2 regions of the Bradyrhizobium sp. USDA 4503 genome follow, and region 2 is predicted to be linked to the other one. Evidence: predicted binding sites of a transcription regulator. Region 2 holds the regulator's gene; the other holds the start of a gene.

Region 1 (4,852 bases), 310 kb from region 2:
CCCTCGATGCGGTCGTGTGGCGCGGCGCCCTCGCTGGCGTTGTTCAGCTTGCGCGCGATCGACTTGTAGAGCGTATCGATCAGCAGCGTCGACTTGCCGCCGCCCGAGACGCCGGTCACGCAGGTGAACAGGCCGAGCGGGATCTCGGCCGAGACGTTCTTGAGGTTATTGCCGCGGGCATTGACGACCTTGATGGTGCGCCGATGGTTCGGCGGCCGCCGGTCGGGCACGGGCACCGACAGCTCGCCGGTGAGATACTTGCCGGTCAGCGATTTCGGGTTGCGCATGATCTGGTCGGGCGTGCCCTCGGCGACGATGTGGCCGCCATGCATGCCGGCGCCGGGCCCGATGTCGAGCACGTAATCGGCGAGGCGGATGGCGTCCTCGTCATGCTCGACCACGACCACGGTGTTGCCGAGGTCGCGCAGCCGCTTCAGCGTGTCGAGCAGGCGGGCATTGTCGCGCTGGTGCAGGCCGATCGACGGCTCGTCCAGCACGTAGAGCACGCCGGTCAGTCCCGAGCCGATCTGCGAGGCGAGGCGGATGCGCTGGCTCTCGCCACCCGACAGCGTGCCGGAGGAGCGTGACAGCGTCAGGTAATTCAGGCCGACGTCGAGCAGGAAGGTCAGGCGCTCACGGATCTCCTTCAGGATGCGTGCGGCGATCTCGTTCTGCTGCGCGTTGAGCGCCTCCGGCACCGTCTCGAACCATTCGCCGGCGCGCTTGACCGAGAGCTCGGAGATCTCGCCGATGTGCTTGCCGCCGATCTTGACGCACAGCGCCTCCGGCTTCAGCCGGTAGCCGCGGCAGCCCTCGCAGGGCACGTCGGAGAAATACTTGCCGAGCTCCTCGCGCGCCCACTCGCTCTCGGTCTCGCGGTAGCGGCGGTCGATGTTGGTGACGACGCCCTCGAACGGCTTCTTGGTGTCGTAGGAGCGGACGCCGTCCTCATAGGAGAACTTGATCTCGTCGTCGCCGGAGCCGTGCAGCAGCGCGTTCTGGACCTTCTTGGTGAGGTCCTTCCACTTGGTGTCGAGCGTGAACTTGTAGTGCTTGCCGAGCGCGGTCAGGGTCTGGATGTAGTAGGGCGAAGACGATTTCGCCCAAGGCGCGATCGCGCCCTTGCGCAAGGTCAGCTCCTTGTCGGGGATGACCAGGTCCTCGTCGATATGCTGCTCGACGCCGAGGCCGCCGCAGGCCGGACAGGCGCCATAGGGGTTGTTGAACGAGAACAGGCGCGGCTCGATCTCGGGGATCGTGAAGCCGGAGACCGGACAGGCGAATTTTTCCGAGAACAGGATGCGCTCGGGCCCGCTCTTGTCGTGGATCTTCGCGGTCTTCTTCTTGTCCTCTTTCTTGTCGTCCTGCGCGGCCGCCGCCGGCGCATCGGCGTATTCGATCACGGCGAGGCCCTCGGCGAGCTTCAGCGCGGTCTCGAAGCTTTCCGCGAGGCGCTGGGCGAGGTCCGGGCGCACCACGATGCGGTCGACCACGACGTCGATGTCGTGCGGGAATTTCTTGTCGAGCGCGGGCGCTTCGGACAGTTCGTAGAAGGTGCCGTCGATCTTGACGCGCTGAAAGCCCTTCTTGAGGTACTCGGCGAGCTCCTTCTTGTACTCGCCCTTGCGGCCGCGCACGACCGGCGCCAGGAGATAGAGGCGGGTGCCTTCCGGCAGCGCCAGCACGCGGTCGACCATCTGCGAGACGATCTGGCTCTCGATCGGCAGGCCGGTGGCCGGCGAATAGGGCACGCCGACGCGGGCCCACAACAGGCGCATGTAGTCGTAGATCTCGGTGACGGTGCCGACGGTGGAGCGCGGGTTCTTCGACGTGGTCTTCTGCTCGATCGAGATCGCCGGCGACAGGCCGTCGATCTGGTCGACATCCGGCTTCTGCATCATCTCCAAAAATTGCCGCGCATAGGCCGACAGCGACTCGACGTAGCGGCGCTGGCCCTCGGCATAGATGGTGTCGAACGCGAGCGACGACTTGCCGGAGCCGGACAGGCCGGTGAACACCACGAGCTTGTCGCGCGGAATCTCGACGTCGATGTTCTTCAGATTGTGTTCGCGCGCGCCACGGATCGTGATGGCGCGCGATGAGGAGCCGGCGTTCTGTTGGCGCTTCGCCTTGAGCACTTCATCCATAGCGACAGTTCCGGGCGCATGCTTGGCGCCTTTTGGGCGCGCATCGCCGGTGATGCCGGGACCTTGCGCCGATGGGGTGTGAAGACTGGAACGTAGGAAGAACGGTGGACAATTTCCAGTGCTGAGTCGCGTCCATCAACGGATAGTTTGCCTGATGGCAGCAGCCGTCAGCAGCGCCGGTTCCGCTAGAGCCTTTTCCCCCATTCGATGGGATCGGAACGGGAGCTCTGGATTCCTGCTGTGACGCGTTTTCTTGACGCGAACCTCAATTCACTTCGCTCGAAAACGCGCTTACGCAAAAAGGCCGGCGCTAGGCCGGCCTTTCAGTGCGATCTGACCGCCGATGGCGGTCAGGCAATTCGCTCAGGCTTAGTACTTGGCGACGATCGGGCCGCCGAAGTGATAGTTGACGCCGAACTGGGCGCTGTGCAGCTCGAGCGTACCGGACGGCACGCCGAAATAGTTCTCGCTGTCGAGGCTGCGATACAGGTATTCGCCCTTGATCGACCACTGCGGCGCGATGAACGCCTCGACGCCGGCGCCGACGGTCCAGCCGGAGTGAAAGTTGCTCTGCGAGGCGGTCACGCCGAGCGCGGTGACGCTGACCTCGTTGTTGGCCCAGGCGTAACCGCCGGTGCCATAGAACAGCACCTTGTCGACGGCGAAGCCGAGGCGGCCGCGCACGGTGCCGAGCGAGTCGATCTTGCTGCGGGCGGTGACGCCGAGCGCGGAGACCGATGCGTCGATGTCAGCGCCTGCGGCGTCGACCTCGAGGCCGTACACGATGTTGCCGGCTTGCCAGTTGTAGCCGATGGTGCCGCCGCCGAAGCCGCCTTCCATGCTCGGGGTGCCGGAGTTCTCGCTGGCGTAGCCGCCGAAGCCTCCGACGTAGAAGCCGGTCCAGTTGTAGATCGCGGCCGGCGGCGGAGCCTTCACGTAAGGCGCGCGTGCCGCCATGTCGGCGGCCATTGCCGGTGCAAAAGCGCTCAGTGCAAACATGCCGGCCGAGGCCAGCAAAACAGTCCTCATTTTCAAAGTCCCAGTCCCATTTTCTTGTTGTCCCTTCAGATATCTTGAAGAGAGCGTCACAGCAGTGTCGCGTGACGTGCTGGTGCTTCTACAGAGAAATGCCGGAACGTGTGTATCCGCGAAACCACAACGCACCGAAAACGGCCCCGGTGAGGTGCGCGTGCACACGCAACGAAAAAGCCGGCGCACAAACAGGCGCGCAAACAAAAGGCCGGCGCAAGGCCGGCCTTTCGTCTGGATCAATCGGCCTGGCGCGATCAATAGCGCGCGACGACCGGACCACCCCACTTGTAGTTCACGCGGACGGTAACGAGGTCGACGTCCTGCCGATCGCGGATGGTGCTGTTCAGCGTGCCGTTGGGGGCGATCAGGTTATAGGTCTTGTCCTGCATGAACAGGTGGTCGTATTCGATGCCCGCGGTCCAGTTCGGCGCGAAGCCGACTTCGATGCCGGCGCCGACGGTGCCGCCCCAGCGGGTGTCGCTGGCGCTGCCGACCAGCACGCCGGTTGGGGTGAAGTAGGTGTTGAAGCGGTTGTCGGTCAGCGCCGCGCCGCCCTTGGCGTAGAGCAGCACGTTGTTGACGGCGTAACCGATCTGGCCGGTGAACAGGCCGAACGCGTCGATCTTGGACTGGTTGGTGAACAGGCCCGGGAAGATCGCGCTGTTGTTGCTGCCCTTCAGGTCAGCCCAGTCGCCCTGCGCTTCGAGGCCGAACACCCAGGCGCCAGCCTGCCAGCGATAACCGATCTGGCCACCGGCGACGCCGCCGGTTGCATCATGGCAACCATCTGATGCGAGGAAGATGCCGGCCGGGAGCTGGTCCCAGCAATTGTGGCTCGAGCCCCAGCCGCCGTTGGCGCCGATGTAGAAGCCGGTCCAGTCATAGATCGGGGCAACCACGGGCGGCGGCGCCTTGGTGTACGGGCGCGCAGCGAGATCGGCAGCCGCGGCAGGCGCAGCCAACGCAATCAGAGCAACCGTACCGAGCAAAAACTTCTTCATTATCGATCCCCCAGCACCCCGATCGGCTTCCAAACGGTCCCGAAGCACGATCCCAGACGCGAGCGCCCGCGCCATGGTTGGAGCTATACGCTGATTCAACCGCAAACGCAGTCTCCCAAATGCAACACTCGCGGGAGAAGTATCGATAAGGCAAGCTGCTGATTTGTTTGTTGTTTTCCTAAATCTTGCTGCCGAGCGTCGGCCTGCACCGAGATCGACTGCCGCTCCGACGGCACTGGCCACTTCTACGGATGGTTGTGGCGAACAAAACTGGAACGACGCCGGATCCGATGCTATATCTCGAATATCGTGGATAACCGGCGCGACGGCAAAGGCGGCGAGCCGGCACCGGCGTATAGGGTCATCCACGACGCCTGCGACGTAAGTGGCGAAGGTTGAGAGTGGCGGCCGAATGTCCGGACGCCCGGTTTTTGAGTGGAGATGATGCGATGGCGGGAAGCGTGAACAAGGTGATCCTGGTGGGAAACCTCGGCAAGGATCCGGAAATCCGGCGGACGCAGGACGGCCGTCCGATCGCAAACCTTTCCATCGCCACCTCGGAAACCTGGCGCGACAAGGGCACCGGCGAGCGCAAGGAAAAGACCGAGTGGCACCGCGTCGTGATCTTCAACGAGGGCCTCTGCAAGGTCGCCGAGCAGTATCTGAAGAAGG
Region 2 (4,852 bases):
CCTTCGCCGGGACGACGGTGGTGTGCGCGGGAACAGTCTCGCGATGAATGCAACGCCACGTACAATCCACACACCGGTCACTGAAATCGAGGACATTGCCGCCTGCCCGCAATTCTCGTACACGGTTTCACGCAATGACCTCGCAATTCACTCCCAACTCCGTCGACGTGCTGCTGTTCGATATCGGCCGCGTCGTGCTCGACATCAACTTTGACAGGGTGATGGCGCGCTGGGCGCAGCATGCCGGCTGTGTGCCTGCCGAGCTCGCCACGCGCTTTGTCGTCGACGACAGTTTCAAGCATCACGAGATCGGCCGGATCGACGACACGGCGTTCTTCGAAAGGCTGCGCCAAACGCTCGGCATCGACATCACGGACGCCCAGTTCCTCGAAGGCTGGAACGCGATCTTCACCGGCGAGATGCCGGGCATCGCCCCGCTGCTCGCGGCGGCCGCCAAGCGGATGCCGCTCTACGCCTTCTCCAACACCAATCCGGCCCATGTCGCGCATTTCTCGGTCACCCACGCCGAGCTGCTCAGCCATTTCCGCAACGTCTTCCTGTCCTCGAGCATCGGCTTCCGCAAACCCGACGCCGAGGCCTATGATCATGTGGTAAAAGCCATCGGCGTGCCGGCGTCGCAGATCCTGTTTTTCGACGACCTAGCCGCCAATATCGAAGGTGCGCGGGCGCGCGGCCTTCATGCTATCCACGTGACATCGACGGATGACGTGGCAAGGGCTTTGACCGCACTTGGTATTGAAACTTAGGAATTGAGGAGCTCTGAGCGTGGCCCTGATGCCGGTTGCCGATGCCCTGTCCGCCGTCCTCGCCGGCGCCGAACCGCTGCCGGAGGAGATGGTCGCGCTCGATGCCGCCTACCACCGCACGCTTGCGCACGACCTCGCGGCGCTCCGCACCCAGCCGCCGCAGCCGATGTCGGCGATGGACGGCTATGCAGTGCGCGCCGCCGATGCGGCCGATCTAAAGGCCCGGCTCAAGGTGATCGGCGAAGTCGCCGCCGGACGGCCGTTCGAGCGGACGGTCGGCGCCGGCGAGGCGGTGCGGATCTTCACCGGCGGCGTGATCCCCAATGGCGCCGACGCTGTGATCATCCAGGAAGACACCGCCGTCGACGGCGACCACATCACGATCTCGGAGGCCGCCAGCGTCGGGCGGCACATCCGCCCGGCTGGGGTCGACTTCCGTGAGGGCGAGGTGCTGCTCGCCGGCGGCAGCCGCCTGTCCGACCGCGCGCTGTCGCTGGCGGCCGCCATGAACTATCCGGAACTTGCGGTGCGCCGCCGCCCGAAGGTCGCGGTGCTGGCGACCGGCGACGAGCTGGTGATGCCGGGCTCGCAGCCCGGCCCCGGCCAGATCGTCTATTCCAACGGCTACGCGCTGCGGGCGCTGGCGCGCGCCGAGGGCGCCGAGACCGTCGACCTCGGCGTTGCCGCCGACACGGTGGAGGCGACCACGGCCGGTATCCGCCGGGCACGCGAGGCCGGCGCCGATGTCCTCATCACGACAGGCGGCGCCTCGGTCGGCGACCACGATCTCGTCAAGCGGTCGCTGGAAGCCGAGGGGGTCGAGATGGCGTTCTGGCGGATTGCGATGCGGCCCGGCAAGCCGATGATGCATGGCCGGCTCGGCGCGATGCGGGTGATCGGCCTGCCGGGCAATCCGGTGTCGTCCTATGTCTGCGCCTTCCTGTTCCTGGTGCCGTTGATTCGGGCGCTGAGCGGCCGGAAAGTGATTCATCATCGCCGCGCGAGCGCCCTGCTCGGCCGCGACCTCGCCGCCAACGACCAGCGCGAGGACTATCTGCGTGCACGGCTCGAAGCGCGCGAGGACGGCACGCTGATCGCAACGCCGGTGACGCAGCAGGACTCGTCGCTGCTCGGGAATCTCGCTGCGGCACGGGCACTTCTCGTGCGCCCGCCGTTCGCGGCGGCGGCCGTCGAAGGCAGCGAATGCGAGATCCTGACACTGCCCGAATAGGGTTTTCGCGCCCCGCCGATTGTGCGTTGCCCGACACGTTCACCGGAAATTAAGTGGTTGCGGAACACATATCGAACATATAGTGTCCGTTCATGATTTGTTTCGAGTACTGGTGTCTACATTCGGGAAGCTGCATGGAAGCAGGTGCATTGAGCACATGCTCCTGAGGTCAGGCCCGGCCTGCAGGCCCCACCAGAAGAGTCTCGGAATCGAACGACGCTATCAACCGGGGGAATACTCGAGATGCTCACGCGCAAACAGTACGAACTACTGCGTTTCATCAATGAACGTCTGAAAGAGGCCGGCGTACCGCCCTCCTTCGACGAGATGAAGGATGCGCTCGACCTGCGCTCGAAGTCCGGTATCCACCGCCTGATCACTGCGCTGGAGGAGCGCGGCTTCATCCGCCGCCTGCCGAACCGCGCCCGCGCCATCGAGGTCATCAAGCTGCCCGAACTCTCGGCCGGCGGCGGCAACGGTCGCCGCGGCTTCACGCCCAGCGTCATCGAAGGCACCCTCGGCCGGCGCGCCAGCACGCCGCCGATTGCCGAGGACGACGGCAACCGTCCGGTCGCGGTCCCCGTGATGGGCCGGATCGCCGCCGGTACGCCGATCGAGGCGCTGCAGACCCGCAGCCACACCATTAGCGTGCCGCCCGACATGCTCGGTGCCGGCGAGCACTATGCGCTCGAGGTGCGCGGCGACTCGATGGTCGATGCCGGCATCCTCGACGGCGACATGGCGCTGATCCAGCGCAACGACGTCGCCAATACCGGCGACATCGTGGTGGCGCTGATCGACGAGGAGGAAGCCACCCTGAAGCGCTTCCGCCGCCGCGGCGCATCGATCGCGCTCGAGCCGGCCAACACCGCCTATGAAGTGCGCATCCTGCCGCCGAACCGGGTCCGCATCCAGGGCAAGCTGATCGGCCTTTATCGCAAATACTGAACTGCAAATACTTGCGGCGGCCGGGAACGAGCAACACGTCGGATCGTTCCTTGCATGATAGCGTAGCGTACGGCCTGCCCGATGCGCTCCGATACCTCTCGCGCAGCGTCGCGTGTTTGTGATCGGAGCGATCTCGGACCAGTCGTACAATCGCCCAGAAACGAGCAGACGCTCGTTCGCTATCGTCCACTCTGGTAGAGGCCCTAATGCCTCAAGGAGAGGCACGGGTCGCTACCTCGAAATGAGGAGCCATCCGATGTGTGACTATAGTCTGCACGCCGTGGCATCGCGCCCCGCCATTGTCGGAGAGACGCTGATCACGACGACGTTCCGCGGCACGTCGACCCGCGGCTTTGCTTCGGAGAACGATCCCACTGTCGCGGTCTGCATGCTGCCGGGCACCGAGCTCGCTTTCGCCGAGAACGTTCGCTACGACAGCCGCTGGATCTGGACCAAGACGCTGAACTATCGCGTCGGCGTGTTCAACGAAGTCGAGCCCGACGTGCCTGATCGGCATCATGACGCGGTCGAATTCCCCGACGGCAGCCATGTGCTGGTGACCCAGCTGGTCGAGGGACAGCGCGTCAGCGTGCTGCAATTGCCGGCGCTGCATCCGCCGGTCGAGCAGAAGCCGAAGGTTGTGGAGCGGCGGCCCTCCGCATTCGCAACCCTGTTTTTGGGTTGAGCGCATCGTCGCCGCGGAATGAGCTGTTCGGCGGCGGATGACCTAAGCAATTTCGGGCGACCCCGGACTCCCGCTTCCGGGGCGCAGAAGGAGATTTGCGTCGGCCGGCACCTTGGCGCATCATCGGGCACGGAGGACGTGCGCGGTGGTCGATAAGGTCACATGGCAAAAGGCTGGACGCGTCACGGAACCGGGCCGCTACATGTTCCGGTTCGGTTGGCTGACGGTAACGGCCGACGACCTGAAAGTCTGGGAGCAATTTCCCGAGGCTTCCTTCACCCTCGTCAAGAAGCCCGACGCCGGCCCCGACTCCGACGAATACCATCTCGGCCTGTTCGAGTTGCCGAGCAGCCCCTCGCCGGACCACGGCTAATCCTCGCTAATCATCGCCCTGCAGATCGGTCTCGGCCGGCGTCGCATCCACCGCAGGCCGCGGCGCGGCGGCGGGCGCGCGCAGCGTCGTTTCGCTCTCGCCGTCGCCGGGAACCGCCGGCGACCACGGCCGGTCGATCCCGCCGGGCTTGACCGCATCGACGGCGTAGCCGTCCCTGATCCTTCGCAGCACCAGCGCGCCGTGGCGGCGCAGCCGCTCGGCATCGATCACCGATGCCGCGCAGCCCTGCGGCGCCGGCCGCGCCGTCACGATCAGGGCTGCGCGCTCGCAGTCGTCCGCCAGCGCCTCCGGCCGGGTCGCCAGCGCGACGAAGACGCCGCCGGGTCCCTGGGTCACGCAGCCGCCGGCATCGCACGAGACGCCCTCGCCGAGCGACGCATCGGTGGCGGTGCGCGCGTCGGCGTCCGCCGCCAGCCACTCCTTGACCAAAAATGCATCCTTGGCGCTGTGCATCAGATGCAGCCACCCGTCACCGCCACGCACCGCGACGTTGCGGCCGTCGCCGGAGATCAGCACGTCCGGCTGCGGCACTTTGAGCGCCCAGACCGAGGCCACCAGCAACAGCGCCGCGCCTGACCAGCGCAGCGGCGTGCGCAGCAGCCCGAGCAGGATGATGCCGGCGCTCGCTGCGATCAGCGGCCCGATGCCGAACGCCGCCATGCGGCCGACCGCGCCCGGGAGTGCGGCGACCCATTGCGTCACCAGGATCATCCAGTCGATGCCAAGACCCATGATCGCCCAGAACACGCCGTCGAAGCCGAACGGCATGGCGACGAGCCCCAGCAGGCCGGCCGGCATCACGACCGCCGACACGACAGGCATCGCCG

The links. The regulator LexA, encoded in region 2, represses DNA repair genes until DNA is damaged. The targets are predictions, from matches to a motif close to TGTTCNNNNTGTGTTCNG.
Region 1: a site for LexA is predicted at 2,234-2,251, ahead of uvrA (excinuclease ABC subunit UvrA). Genes of this name have one in related genera too.

What each region holds. Positions count from the first base shown of each region.
Region 1 covers NZ_JBSRXS010000001.1:1,295,783-1,300,634, forward strand. Annotated here, with positions in the region: gene uvrA (excinuclease ABC subunit UvrA) at 1-2,147, opposite strand, end outside; gene ACVMIH_RS06230 (outer membrane protein) at 2,517-3,176, opposite strand; gene ACVMIH_RS06235 (outer membrane protein) at 3,434-4,180, opposite strand; gene ACVMIH_RS06240 (single-stranded DNA-binding protein) at 4,630-4,852, shown strand, end outside.
Region 2 covers NZ_JBSRXS010000001.1:1,601,760-1,606,611, forward strand. Annotated here, with positions in the region: gene ACVMIH_RS07695 (HAD family hydrolase) at 135-767, shown strand; gene ACVMIH_RS07700 (molybdopterin molybdotransferase MoeA) at 787-1,998, shown strand; gene lexA (transcriptional repressor LexA) at 2,242-2,946, shown strand; gene ACVMIH_RS07710 (hypothetical protein) at 3,203-3,631, shown strand; gene ACVMIH_RS07715 (hypothetical protein) at 3,777-4,004, shown strand; gene ACVMIH_RS07720 (ComEC/Rec2 family competence protein) at 4,011-4,852, opposite strand, start outside.